Regions from separate parts of the Streptomyces sp. NPDC058773 genome, predicted to be linked through region 2. Evidence: predicted binding sites of a transcription regulator. Region 2 holds the regulator's gene; the other holds the start of a gene.
What was found. Region 2 encodes HrcA, which represses chaperone genes, less so after heat shock. Its sites were predicted from a motif close to TTNGCACTCNGNNNNNCNGAGTGCNAA; they were not measured.
Positions count from the first base shown of each region.

Region 1 (7,163 bases), on a different contig from region 2:
CAAGCTGTGCACCGACAACGGCGCGATGGTCGCCGCCCTGGGCGCGGAGATGGTGGCCCGCAACCGGCCGGCCTCCGCCTGGGACCTCTCCGCGGACTCCTCGCTCCCGGTCACCGAGCCCCATGTGCCCGGCGAGGACCCCGAGGACGCCCCCGCGCACCACCACGACCACGATCACGTCCACGAGATGAGCAAGCACAACCTCTACTCGTAACGGCCGGCGAGGGCTCGTTTTGTCCAAGCGCGAGTCCTCGCCGCCACCCCCGGCCCGCCCGCCGGCCCGAGGTCTTACCCTGACTTGCAGCACCGAGTGCGCATGTGGGGAGGCGGCAGCCCGTGGACTGGTTCTGGTGGGTCTTCATCTTCTTCATGGCGGGCGGCTTCGCGAAGATCGCCGACACCGCCCGTACGGCGCTGCGCACCCGCCACGAACGCACGATGGAGCGGCTGGAGACCGCCCGTCAGGAACGGCAGGAGCTGGCCGCCGCGCAGAAGCCGCCGGAGCCGGTGTGCGGCTGCACCCATCACCTCGCCAAGCATGACAAAAAGGGCAAGTGTCATGAGCGGGTGGAGATGGCGGTCGCCTGGGACGCCGACCACCGGCCGGTGCAGTACGAGGCCGGCCAGTGCACCTGCCAGCAGTACATCGGACCGCAGCCGCTCTCCCAGATCTACGCCGAGGACCTCACCGACCTGGCGTGAGCCGGTCCGTGGCCGGGTGCCCCAGCAGCATGACGGGGGCGCCGGCGACCCGGGTGAGGAAGATCGTGCAGGACGTGCGGCCGCCGCCGAGCTTCAGCTTCTTGCGCAGCTCCTCGGGCTCCACCGCGGAGCCCCGCTTCTTGATCACCGCGATCCCGACCCCGCGCTCCCGCAGCAGCGCCCGGAGCTTCTTGACGTTGAACGGCAGCACATCGGTGAGCGCATAGGCGGTCGCGTACGGCGTCTCCGTCAGCCGGTCCGCGGTGACGTAGGCGATCGTCGGATCGATCAGCCGCCCCTCCACCTGCCGGGCGACATCCGCGACCAGATGGGCCCGGATCACCGCGCCGTCCGGCTCGTACAGCCAGTCGCCGACCGGCCCGACCGGGGCCTGTGGCGCGGCGCCGAGCAGCGACTCCCCACCGGGAAGCAGCGTGGCCCGGCGCCCGCCCGGCACCGGCCGGGACCCGCCGCCCACACCGGCCCCGAACCACACCACGGCTTCCTTGACATCGCCCCCGTCCGAGATCCACTCCGTCTCGGCGTCCTCCGGCAGCGCCTCGTGCGGCACCCCCGGCGCGATCTTCAACGCCGCGACCGGCGCCCGGCGGGCCGCCTCGACGGCCCACGACAATGGTGGCGAGTACGCCTCGGGATCGAAGATCCGCCCACCCGTCGCCCGGCCACCGCCCCTCACCGAGGCGCTGCGCGCCGCCCCCTTGGCCGGCGCCTTCCCCCGCCGCGCCGGATCGACGAACACCGCGTCATACCCCGCGGTGTCCACCTCCGTCACATCCGCACAGCGCACCTCGATCAGGTCGTCCAGCCCCAGCGCCTCGGCGTTCGCCCGTGCCGCCGCACACGCCAACGGGTCGCGGTCGACGGCCAGTACCCGGATACCGGCCCGCGCCAGCGCGAGCGCGTCACCGCCGATCCCGCAGCACAGATCGGCCAGCGTACGGACGCCCAGCGCGGCGAGACGGGCCGCGCGGTGGGCGGCCACCGCGGTCCGGGTGGACTGCTCGACCCCGTTCGGCGTGAAGTACATCCGCCCCGCGTCCGCCCCGAACTTCGCCACCGCCCGCTGCCGGAGCCGAGCCTGCCCGAGCGCCGCGGAAACGAGTGCGGCGGGATGCTCCCGCCGCAGCCGGGTCGCTGCCGCGAGCTCATCCTGCGGGTCGTGATCCCGCAACGTTTCCAGCAGGGCTTGCCCCTCCGGGGTGAGGAGGGTCGCGAAGGCGTCGAGGTCGTTCACGGTGCTTATTCTCCTCCCGCGTTTTCGGCCGGCCCGCCGTGGGCTGCGCCCTTGCCTTCTTCCCACGTCTTCGGCCGGCCCGCCGTGGTTGTTGCTCGCCGTTGCGCCTGCGGCGGGCCAGGTGGTTTGTGGGTGCGGTGACGGGCCTCCGGGGCAGGGTGTCCGGACCCGGCCCGCCGCAGGCGCAACGGCGAGCAAGCCAAAAACGCAGGCCGAGGCAGAGCGCAGCGAGACGGCGGGGGCACCGCGAAGCGGGCCACAAACGGCGCGCAACAACCACGGCGGGTATGACAAAACGTGGGAAGAACTACACCGGCTCACGCCGCCGCTGCGCGTGGTCGCTGATGCGCAGCAAGAGCGCCACCATGACCCAGTTCGCGACCAGCGAGGAGCCTCCCTTGGCGAGGAACGGGAGCGCCTTGCCCGTGAGGGGGATCAGCCCCGTCACGCCGCCGGAGACGACGAAGACCTGCAGCAGCAGCGCCCCGGAAAGCCCGGCGGCGAGCAGCTTGCTGAAGGGGTCGCGGGCGCTCAGCCCGACCCGCAGGCCGCGCTGGGCCAGCAGGACGTACAGCATGATCACGGCCATCACCCCGGCCAGGCCCAACTCCTCGCCGACGGTGGTGAGGATGAAGTCGCTGTTGCCGGCGAAGCCGATCTGCTCGGGGTGGCCCTGGCCCAGGCCGGTGCCGGTGATGCCGCCGCTGCCGAAGCTGAGCAGCGCCTGGGCGAGCTGGTCGGACATGTGCTCCGCCTGGCCCTGTTTCGTGAACGCCCGCATGGGGTCCAGCCAGGCGGTGACCCGGCCGTGGACATGCGGTTCGAGGGAGCCGACGACGGCCGCGCCCACCACGGCCATCAGCAGACCGCACACCACCCAACTGGTGCGGTCGGTGGCCGTGTAGAGCATGACCACGAAGACCCCGAAGAAGATCAGCGAGGTGCCCAGGTCCCGTTCGAAGATCAGCACCAGCAGGCTGATCGCCCAGATCGTGAAGATCGGGGCGAGTTGCTTTCCGGGGGGCAGCTGCATGCCCAGGACGCGGCGGCCGGCCAGCGCCAGCGCATCGCGGTTGACGGTGAGATAGCCCGCGAAGAACACCGAGATCATGATCTTCACGAACTCGCCGGGCTGGAGCGACAGCGGCCCCAGCAGGATCCAGCGCTTGGCGCCGTACATGTCGGCACCGAAGAAGGCCGGCGCCATCAGCAGCACCAGCGCGATCACCATCGTCAGATAGATGTAGCGCTGCAGGATGCGGTGGTCGCGCAGCACCAGCAGGATGACGAGGCAGACCGCCACCCCGATCGCGGTCCACACCAGCTGGCCGTTGGCCGCCGCGGCGATCTTCGGTCGTGAGGTGTGCGCGTAGGTGAGGTCCAGGCGGTGCAGCAGCACCAGGCCGATGCCGGTCAGCAGGTTCGCCAGCGGCAGGATCAGCGGGTCGGCGCGGGGCGCGTAGCGGCGCAGGACCAGGTGCGGGACCAGCGCCATGAGGACCATGCCGGCGGCGAAGCCGGCCAGTCCGAGGGTCAGCCGGCCCTCCATCGACAGGCCGGTGTAGGCGTAGCCGAAGACCGAGATCAGCGCGACGAGGGCGAGCAGCCAGGCCTCGGTCCTGCGCCGGTCCGGTGCCTGGGCCAGCGCCTCGAAGGTCATGGTGCGTTCGACATCGCTCTCCGGCACCCTGGCCCGCCGGGGAACTCTGATCGGTGCACGCACGGGTTTTCCTCCGCCATCGGTGGTCGGGGCCGCCGGCCGGTCGGGCGCGGGCCCGGTTCGTCGACCCGGCAGTCGGGGAGGTAGACGTGGCAGCCGGTGGCCTGGTTGCGAGGGCAGGGGGAGGTGTGTCCGATATGACGGGAAGCCGCCTCACGGCTGTCTCGTAACCCGCCCCGTCTCATGACCCGCCCCGCCCCCGCTGTGAATGACCATGATCGCCGAATCCGGGCGGCCGGGGAACCGCGCTTCCCCGCGGCCGGTCGGCCGGTGTCGGGGGAAGCCACCCGCCGCGCTGGCACTCCGCTTGACCGAGTGCTAACCGCGTCATAGTCTCAGCGTTGGCACTCTCCAGTGGGGAGTGCCAGACACAGCGACGGGCAGGTCCGGCACCCGCGACGACGGATCCACCTGGTCGCCACCTCAGACAGTTAACCCCGTGAGATCTCCGAAGGGGGAGGTCGGATCGTGACGACCACCAGCTCCAAGGTTGCCATCAAGCCGCTTGAGGACCGCATCGTGGTCCAGCCGCTCGACGCCGAGCAGACCACGGCCTCCGGCCTGGTCATTCCGGACACCGCCAAGGAGAAGCCCCAGGAGGGCGTCGTCCTGGCCGTGGGCCCGGGCCGGGTCGAGGACGGCAAGCGCGTCGAGCTCGACGTGAAGGTCGGCGACGTCGTGCTCTACAGCAAGTACGGCGGCACCGAGGTGAAGTACAACAACGAGGACTACCTCGTTCTCTCGGCCCGCGACGTGCTCGCGATCGTCGAGAAGTAAGTCACCCAGTTTTGCCGTGATCTGCGCCCCTGGTTCCCGCGTCTAAACAACCCGGGGCAGGGGCGCAGTTCGTTTGAGCGACAGCGGTCCCCACGTCGTGGCCGAGGATCGCATTGAGAGGACTTGAAGCAACCCATGGCGAAGATCCTGAAGTTCGACGAGGACGCCCGTCGCGCCCTTGAGCGCGGCGTCAACAAGCTTGCCGACACCGTCAAGGTGACCATCGGTCCCAAGGGCCGCAACGTCGTCATCGACAAGAAGTTCGGCGCGCCGACGATCACCAACGACGGTGTCACCATCGCCCGTGAGGTCGAGGTCGACGACCCGTACGAGAACCTCGGCGCCCAGCTCGTCAAGGAGGTGGCGACCAAGACCAACGACATCGCGGGTGACGGCACCACCACCGCCACCGTGCTGGCCCAGGCGCTGGTCCGCGAGGGTCTGCGCAACGTCGCCGCCGGCGCCTCCCCGGCCGCCCTGAAGAAGGGCATCGACGCCGCGGTCAAGGCCGTGTCCGACGAGCTGCTGGCGACCGCCCGCCCGATCGACGACAAGTCCGACATCGCCGCCGTGGCCGGCCTGTCCGCGCAGGACAAGCAGGTCGGCGAGCTGATCGCCGAGGCGATGGACAAGGTCGGCAAGGACGGCGTCATCACCGTCGAGGAGTCCAACACCTTCGGCCTGGAGCTGGACTTCACCGAGGGCATGGCCTTCGACAAGGGCTACCTCTCGCCGTACATGGTCACCGACCAGGAGCGTATGGAGGCCGTCCTCGAGGACCCGTACATCCTGATCCACCAGGGCAAGATCTCCTCGATCCAGGACCTGCTGCCGCTGCTGGAGAAGGTCATCCAGGCCGGTGCCTCCAAGCCGCTGCTGATCATCGCCGAGGACGTCGAGGGCGAGGCCCTGTCGACCCTGGTCGTCAACAAGATCCGTGGCACCTTCAACGCCGTGGCCGTCAAGGCCCCCGGCTTCGGTGACCGCCGCAAGGCGATGCTCGGCGACATGGCCACCCTCACCGGTGCCACCGTCATCGCCGAGGAGGTCGGCCTCAAGCTCGACCAGGCCGGTCTGGACGTGCTCGGCACCGCCCGCCGGGTGACCGTCACCAAGGACGACACCACCATCGTCGACGGTGGCGGCAAGGCCGAGGACGTCACCGGCCGCGTGGCCCAGATCAAGGCCGAGATCGAGACCACCGACTCGGACTGGGACCGCGAGAAGCTCCAGGAGCGCCTCGCCAAGCTCGCCGGTGGCGTTTGCGTCATCCGCGTGGGTGCGGCCACCGAGGTCGAGCTCAAGGAGAAGAAGCACCGTCTGGAGGACGCCATCTCCGCGACCCGCGCCGCGGTCGAGGAGGGCATCGTCTCCGGTGGTGGCTCCGCGCTGGTGCACGCCGGCAAGGTGCTGGAGGGCTCCCTCGGCAAGGAGGGCGACGAGGCCACCGGTGTCGCCGTCGTCCGCCGCGCCGTCGTCGAGCCGCTGCGCTGGATCGCGGAGAACGCGGGCCTGGAGGGCTACGTCATCACCGCCAAGGTCGCCGAGCAGGACAAGGGCAACGGCTTCAACGCCGCCACCGGCGAGTACGGCGACCTGGTCAAGGCCGGCGTCATCGACCCGGTCAAGGTCACCCGTTCCGCCCTGGAGAACGCCGCGTCGATCGCCTCGCTGCTGCTCACGACCGAGACCCTGGTCGTCGAGAAGCCCGCTGAGGAGGACGCGGCCGAGGCCGGTCACGGCCACGGCCACGCGCACTGACGCGAGCCGCGCGACGGACCCGGTCCGTCGTCTCCGCCGGCGCACCGCGTCGGCCCGCTGCACCTGAGACCCGGGTCCCGCTTCGGCGGGGGCCGGGTCTCCGGCTTTTCCTGCCGGGCGCGGGAGTGCGGCACACCCGTACCGGCGCCGGACTCGCCGCTGCCGGGGCGCGGTTCACGCCGAGTGGTGCAGCTCCTCGCGGCGTACGGGGGAGCGGAACGGGCGGCCCCGGCCGTAGCGTTCGAGTTCGTCCAGGGCGTGGTCGGCCAGGCGGTGCAGCTCGGTGCCCAGCGAGCCCGCCACATGCGGGGTCAGCAGCACGTTCGGCAGGTCGTACAACGGCGAGCCGGGCGGCGGGAGTTCGGGCTCGGTGACGTCGAGGACGGCGTGCAGCCGGCCGGTGACCAGCTCGGGGAGCAGCGCCGCCGGGTCGACCAGCGAGCCGCGGGCGGTGTTGATCAGGGTCGCGCCGTCGGGCATCAGCGCCAGCCGCCGGGCGTCGAGCAGATGGCGGGTGGCGGGCAGCTGCGGGGCGTGCACGGTGACGAGGTCGCTGTCGGCGCAGAGGGCGTCGAGCGGCACCGGGACCGCGCCGAGCCGGGTCGCCTCGGCGCGGTCCACGTACGGGTCGTACAGCAGGACCCGCAGGTCGAACGGGTGCAGCAGCTCGATGACGCGGCGGCCGGTGCGGGAGGCGCCGATGACGCCGACGGTGCGGCGGTAGTTGCCGGCACCGTCGAGTTCGGCCGGCCAGTCGTGGGGCGCGCGCAGGCCGCGGTAGCGGTGGGCGGCGTGCAGCACGCGCTTGTTGGCGAAGAGGATCGCGGCGAGGGTGAATTCGGCGACCGGGAGGGCGTTGGCGCCGGCGGCCGAGGTGACGGCGATCCCGCGGTCCCAGCAGGCGTCGGTGAGGTGGTGCTTGACCGATCCGGCGGCGTGAACGACGGC
Region 1 covers NZ_JBHYPE010000005.1:23,314-30,476, reverse strand. The annotation lists gene tsaD (tRNA (adenosine(37)-N6)-threonylcarbamoyltransferase complex transferase subunit TsaD) at 1-214, shown strand, start outside; gene ACFW5B_RS06210 (hypothetical protein) at 337-702, shown strand; gene ACFW5B_RS06205 (methyltransferase domain-containing protein) at 686-1,957, opposite strand; gene ACFW5B_RS06200 (FtsW/RodA/SpoVE family cell cycle protein) at 2,265-3,617, opposite strand; gene groES (co-chaperone GroES) at 4,146-4,454, shown strand; gene groL (chaperonin GroEL) at 4,590-6,215, shown strand; gene ACFW5B_RS06185 (hydroxyacid dehydrogenase) at 6,390-7,163, opposite strand, start outside.
Region 1: the regulator HrcA is predicted to act here: its motif matches at 3,973-3,999, upstream of groES (co-chaperone GroES).

Region 2 (7,163 bases):
CAGCCCAGGGACCGGCACACGCCCGTCTTCCAGTCCTGGCCGTGCGGGACGGACGGCCACGCGGGGATGCCGACCGAGGACGGCTTCACCGCCTCCCAGATGTCGATGTACGGGTGGCCCACCACCAGCGCATGGTCGCCGGTCACCCCGGCCGCGATGCGGGACTCCTTCGAGCCGGGCACGAGATGGTCGACGAGGACGCCGAGCCGGGCGTCCGGGCCGGGGGAGAAGCTCCGGACGATCGCGGGCAGGTCGTCGATGCCCTCCAGGTACTCCACGACGACGCCCTCGATGCGCAGGTCGTCGCCCCACACCCGCTCCACCAGCTCGGCGTCGTGCCGGCCCTCCACATAGATGCGCCCGGCGCGGGCGACCCGGGCGCGGGCGCCGGGCACGGCCAGGGAGCCCGATGCCGTGCGGGCGGGGCCGCTCGGCGCCGGCGCGCCCTGGGGGCGTACGAGCGTGACCACCTTGCCCTCCAGGAGGAAGCCGCGCGGCTCCATGGGAAAGACGCGGTGCTTGCCGAAGCGGTCCTCCAGGGTGACCGTCGGGCCCTGCGCCGTCTTCTCGCAGCGGATCACCGCGCCGCAGAAGCCCGAGGTGACCTCCTCGACGACCAGATCGGGCTCGGCGGGCACCTCGGGCGCGGGGCGCTGCTTCTTCCACGGTGGGGTGAGGTCGGGGCTGTAGCGCTTGCTCTGCATGGGGCCTGTCTCGTGAGGTCGGCGGGCGGGGTCAGGAGGGGGCGACGCCGAAACGGGCGGCGAGGGCGTCCCGTTGGGCGCGGACGAAGCGGGCGTCCACCACGGCGCCGTGGCCGGGCACATACCGCGCGTCCTCACCGCCGAGGGCCAGCAGCCGGTCCAGCGCGCCGGGCCAGCGCAGCGGCAGCGCGTCCGGGCCGGCCTGCGGCTCGCCGGACTCCTCGACCAGGTCGCCGCAGAAGACGATCTCGGGGAAGCCGCCCCGGCCCGGGACCAGGACCGCCAGGTCGTGGGCGGTGTGACCGGGGCCGACATTGGCGAGCAGCACCGGCCGGTCGCCGAGTTCCACGGTCAGCTGGTCGTGCACGTGATGGTGCGGGGCGACCAGCAGATCGGCGGCCTCGGCGGCGGCGTCCCGGCCGACGCCGTGCCGCATCGCGTCGTGCCGCAGTTCGTCCTTGCCGCGGCGCAGCAGCTCGCCCAGTCCGGCCGCGCCGAAGACCTGGACGCCCGCGAAGGCGGCCGTGCCCAGGACATGATCGAAATGCGGGTGGGTGAGCGCGACATGCGTCACGTTCCGGCCGAGCACGCCGCGGATCGCACGCCGGAGGTCCGCGCCGTCGCGCAGGGTCGCGCCGGTGTCGACGATCATGACGCCGGTGGTCCCCGCGATCACGCCGATGGTCTCGTCCCAGCCCGGCATCCGGCGTCTGGCGACACCGTCACCGAGCTGTTCCCAGCCGGCCTCTTCCCAAGAAGTGTGCATACCGAGACGCTAGCGCCATCGCGATAGCGTTGCCCGACAGATCGCCCGAACACGGTCATCGGGCGGGTGCTGTGTACGGCAGCCCTTGCCGGGTCCGTGCTACTCGGCCGTACACTGGCTCAAGGTCTGGCACTCGGCCCGTGTGAGTGCCAGGAGAGTCGAGACGGCGGACGGCCGGACTGGAGGTGCGCGGGATGCTCAGTGAACGCAGGCTCGAAGTGCTGCGCGCCATCGTCCAGGACTATGTCGGGACGGAGGAGCCGGTCGGCTCCAAGGCCCTCACCGAACGCCATCGGCTCGGCGTCTCCCCGGCCACGGTCCGCAACGACATGGCGGTCCTGGAGGACGAGGGCTTCATCGCCCAGCCGCACACCAGCGCCGGGCGCATCCCCACCGACAAGGGCTACCGCCTGTTCGTCGACAAGCTGGCCGGTGTGAAGCCGCTGTCCAGTCCGGAGCGGCGCGCGATCCAGAACTTCCTGGACGGCGCCGTCGACCTCGACGACGTGGTGGGCCGCACGGTGCGGCTGCTGGCGCAGCTGACCCGGCAGGTCGCGGTCGTGCAGTACCCGTCCCTGACCCGGTCCACGGTCCGGCACGTCGAGCTGCTGGCGCTGGCCCCGGCCCGGCTGATGCTGGTGCTGATCACGGACACCGGGCGGGTCGAGCAGCGACTGATCGACTGCCAGGTGCCGTTCGGCGAGACCTCCCTGGCGGACCTGCGGGCCCGGCTCAACAGCCGGGTCGTGGGGCGCCGGTTCGCGGATGTGCCGCAGTTGGTGCAGGATCTCCCGGAGTCCTTCGAGCAGGACGACCGGGGCACGGTCTCGACAGTGCTCTCGGTGTTGCTGGAAACTCTGGTGGAGGAGACCGAAGAGCGGCTGATGATCGGCGGCACCGCCAATCTCACGCGCTTCGGACACGATTTCCCGCTGACCATCCGGCCGGTGCTGGAGGCCCTTGAGGAGCATGTGGTGATGCTCAAGCTGCTCGGGGAGGCCAAGGACTCGGGCATGACCGTACGAATCGGGCATGAGAATGCCCATGAAGGCCTGGCGTCCACATCGGTCGTCACGGTCGGCTACGGTTCGGGCGACGAGGCAGTCGCCAAACTCGGCGTGGTCGGACCGACCCGCATGGACTACCCCGGAACGATGGGAGCGGTACGCGCAGTGGCACGTTACGTCGGACAAATCCTCGCGGAGTCGTAAGTGGCCACGGATTACTACTCGGTCCTCGGCATCGGACGCGACGCCTCGCAGGACCAGATCAAGAAGGCCTTCCGTCGGCTGGCGCGTGAGCTGCACCCGGACGTGAACCCCGACCCGAAGACCCAGGAGCGGTTCAAGGAGATCAACGCCGCTTACGAGGTCCTGTCGGATCCGCAGAAGAAGCAGGTCTACGACCTCGGCGGGGACCCGCTCTCGCAGGCGGGCGGCGGCCAGGGCGCGGGCGGCTTCGGTGCCGGCTTCGGCAACTTCTCCGACATCATGGACGCGTTCTTCGGCACCGCGTCGCAGCGCGGACCGCGCTCGCGCACCCGCCGCGGCCAGGACGCCATGATCCGGCTCGATGTCGAGCTGACCGAAGCGGCCTTCGGCACGACCAAGGACATCCAGGTCGACACCGCCGTCGTCTGCACGACATGCAGCGGCGAGGGCGCGGCGCCGGGCACCTCGGCGCAGACCTGTGACATGTGCCGCGGCCGCGGTGAGGTCTCGCAGGTCACCCGTTCGTTCCTCGGCCAGGTCATGACCTCACGGCCGTGCCCCCAGTGCCAGGGCTTCGGCACGGTCGTCCCGACACCGTGCCACGAGTGCGCGGGCGACGGACGCATCCGCTCCCGCCGCACCCTGACCGTCAAGATCCCCGCAGGTGTCGACAACGGCACCCGCATCCAGCTCGCGGGCGAGGGCGAGGTCGGCCCCGGCGGCGGCCCCGCCGGTGACCTCTACGTGGAGATCCACGAGCTGCCGCACCCGGTCTTCCAGCGGCGCGGCGACGATCTGCACTGCACGGTCACCATCCCGATGACGGCGGCGGCGCTGGGCACCAAGTGTCCGCTGGAGACGCTGGACGGGGTGGAGGAGATCGACGTGCGGCCCGGTACCCAGTCCGGCCAGTCGATCCCGCTGCACCAGCGCGGGGTGACCCATCTGCGCGGCGGCGGCCGGGGCGACCTCATCGTCCATGTCGAGGTGCAGACGCCCACCAAGCTCGACCCCGAGCAGGAGGAGGCGCTGCGGCGGCTGGCCAAGCTGCGCGGGGAGGAGCGGCCCACGGGGCAGTTCCAGCCCGGCCAGCAGGGGTTGTTCTCGCGTCTGAAGGATGCGTTCAACGGGCGCTAGCCCAGGTCCGCCCGGGGTCCGCGAAACCGCCCCGGGCCTGCGCGGAAGCCGTCGCCCCGGTTCGGGGCGCAGCGGTGGGCGTGACACGATGTGCTCATGCCCACCGCGCTGACCGATCTCTGCCGCTACCCGATCGTGCAGGCCCCGATGGCGGGAGGCGGCTCCGGACCCGAGCTGGCCGCTGCCGTCTGCGGCGCCGGCGGTCTCGGCTTCCTCGCCGCCGGCTACAAAACCGCCGACGGGATGTACCAGGAGATCAAACAGCTGCGGTCGCTGACCGACCGCCCCTTCGGCGTCAACCTCTTCATGCCGCAGCCCTCGCTGTCCGACGCCTCCGTCGTCGAGGTCTACCGCGAGCAGCTGGCCGGCGAGGTCACCTGGTACGAGACCGATCTCGGCGACACCGACGGGCCGATCGACGACGGCTACGAGGCCAAGCTCGCGATACTGCGCGAGGACCCGGTGCCGGTGGTGTCCTTCACCTTCGGCTGCCCCTCGCGCGCCGTCCTCGACGCGTTCGCCAAGGTCGGTACGTACACCGTCGTCACGGTCACCACCGCCGCCGAGGCGCAGGCCGCGCAGTGGTCGGGCGCGGACGCGGTGTGTGTGCAGGGTGTTGAGGCCGGCGGCCACCAGGGCACCCACCGGGACGATCCGCACGCGGACGGGACCGGGGCCGGGCTGGGGCTGCTGGCGGCGCTCGGCCAGATCCGGGAGGCCGTACAGATCCCGCTGATCGCCGCGGGCGGGCTGATGCGCGGTGCGCAGATCGCGGCGGTGCTGGCCGCCGGGGCGAGCATGGCGCAGCTGGGCACCGCCTTCCTCGCCACCCCGGAGTCGGGCGCCAACCCGCTGCACAAGCAGGCACTGACCAACCCCCTGTTCACCCATACGGAGTTGACCCGGGCGTTCTCCGGACGGCCGGCCCGCGGGCTGGTGAACCGCTTCATGCGCGAGCACGGCCCGTACGCCCCGGCCGCCTACCCGGCTGTCCACTACCTCACCTCCACCGTCCGCAAGGCCGCGGCCAAGGCGGGCGACGCCCAGGGCATGAACCTGTGGGCGGGCCAGGGGCACCGGCTGGCGCGGGAGCTGCCCGCCCGGCAGCTGGTGGAGGTGCTGGCGGCCGAACTGGACGCCGCACGCGCCGCGTTGAGCCTCCCCGCCTCCGGCGGTGCCGCATGACCGCCCCGGTCTTCCTCGTCGAGTCCCTCGCGGACGTACGGGCCGGCGGCACGCTGACCCTGGACGGCCCCGAGGGCCGGCACGCGGTGTCGGTGCGCCGGCTGCGGACCGGCGAGGAGGTCGTTCTGACGGACGGTCACGGCACTGGCGCCCAGGGCACGGTCGCCGCCGTCGAGGGCAAGGACCGGCTCACCGTCGCGGTCACCGGGCTGCGCACCGAGGAGCCGCCCAGCCCCACGATCACCGTCGTCCAGGCGCTGCCCAAGGGCGACCGCGGGGAGCTGGCCGTCGAGACGATGACCGAGACCGGCGTGGACGCCATCGTGCCCTGGCCGGCGGCGCGTTGCGTCACCCAGTGGAAGGGCGAGCGGGCCGCCAAGTCGCTGGGCAAATGGCGCGCCACCGCCCGCGAGGCGGGCAAGCAGTCCCGCCGGCTGATCTTCCCCGAGGTCGCGGACCCGCTGACGACCAGGCAGGTGGCCGCGCTGCTCGCCGACGCCGACTTCGCGGCCGTCCTCCACGAGGAGGGCAGCAGCCCGCTCGCCACGGCCGAACTCCCCGCGCAGGGACGGATCGTGCTCGTCGTCGGCCCGGAAGGCGGGGTCTCCCCGGAGGAGCTCACCGCCTTCGCCGAGGCCGGTGCCCAGCCCTACCGGCTGGGGACGACCGTGCTGCGCACCTCCACGGCGGGCACCGCGGCCACCGCGCTGCTGCTGGGGCGCACGGGCCGCTGGAGCTGAGCGCCCCGCGGCCCACGCTCCGGTGGCTCAGGCCGGCGGCCGCACGATCGCGGCCGCCGTCTCGAACAGCTCGGTGAAGGTGCCGGCGAAGGTCGGCAGCAGCTGCAGACACACCGCCCAGGCCTCGGGGTCGGTGCCCAGATGCTCGGCGGCCAGCGCGGCGGCCCGCTCGCGCAGCTCCTGCCGGTCGGCCTTCCGCTCCGCGGAGTTGAGCTCCCGGCGGAGGAGGGCCAGGCCCCGGTGTGCGGGCGCTGCGTGGGTCAGGACGTCCTCCGGGGTGAGCGTGCCGTGCTGGAGGGCGAGCTGGGGCCACGAGGAGTGGTAGCGGCCGCCCTCCGGGGTGTTCGGCAGCAGGGCCAGCAGCAGCTCGCGGGGGCTGTCCGGGTGCTCGGCGAGGTCCTCGGCCGCCCGGGGGGTCAGCGCGCCGGACCGGTGCGCCGCGATCAGCTCGGGCCACGGCAGCGGGACGCCCTCGCCGGTGAGCTTGTCCAGCTGGCTGTTGCCATAGCCCGGCGCCTTGTTGAGGAACGCCAGCAGTTTCTCCGGGGCCTCCTCCGCGGCCAGGCGGTCGCGCAGCCGGTCCAGACCGTCGGGGAGAGCGAGGAGCTTCTCGGTCTGCCGTCGGAGGGTGACCGGGAGCCGGTCCAGCGCCAGGATCTCGCGCACCGCGTCCGGGCCGCCGCGCTCCCACACGGCCACCAGCAGCCGCAGCCGGGCCGCCGGTATGCGGAGGTTCAGCCGCTCGGCGATGGTGCGCGCCACGCCCAGGTCACCGGATTCCAGGCCGGCGACGAGCCGGCGGCGGTAGTGGCCGAGGTTGGTCTCCCGCAGGACACGGAGCAGCTCCTCGGGGACCGTACGGGTGCCGCCGCCGCGCAGCCGCCCGGCCAGCATCCGCTCCCGCTCCCCCTCGTCGAGACGACAGTGGAAGAACAGGTTGGCGTCCACCTGCGGCTCGTCGAGATCGAGGAGGTAGGCCAGCTTCTCGGGGGAGAGGGAGCCGGTGGCGGCCTGTGAGGCCAGTGCGGGCACCCCGTGGGCGGCGACCACGGCGTCCCGGACGGCCGGCGCCGGATCGCCGTGGACCAGCAGATGCTGGACGGCCCGCGCGTCGAAGTGCGGTACGACGGCGATCTGGGCCTCCTCGGAGGCGCACTGGAACATGCTCAGGAACGCGGCCCGGGACGCCTCGGGGGGAGTGGCCGGGAACACCGCCTCCAGGGGGCGCGGCCAGGTGGTGTTGCGCTTCTTGCCGGACGCGGGCGAGGCGGCGTCCTCGATCAGCTCGGCGACGCTGCCCCGGGCCCGCCCCATCCGGGCGTAGCACGTCAGCCAGTTGACCGGGTCCGTGCCGAGCCGGTCGAGCAGTCCGGCGAGGGCCTTGCGGGTCGGCTCGTGGTCGTACGGCAGCTCGCTCAGC
Region 2 covers NZ_JBHYPE010000013.1:6,188-13,350, forward strand. The annotation lists gene ACFW5B_RS14115 (DUF3097 domain-containing protein) at 1-704, opposite strand, end outside; gene ACFW5B_RS14120 (MBL fold metallo-hydrolase) at 736-1,470, opposite strand; gene hrcA (heat-inducible transcriptional repressor HrcA) at 1,665-2,681, shown strand; gene dnaJ (molecular chaperone DnaJ) at 2,682-3,818, shown strand; gene ACFW5B_RS14135 (nitronate monooxygenase) at 3,915-5,003, shown strand; gene ACFW5B_RS14140 (16S rRNA (uracil(1498)-N(3))-methyltransferase) at 5,000-5,743, shown strand; gene ACFW5B_RS14145 (hypothetical protein) at 5,771-7,163, opposite strand, start outside.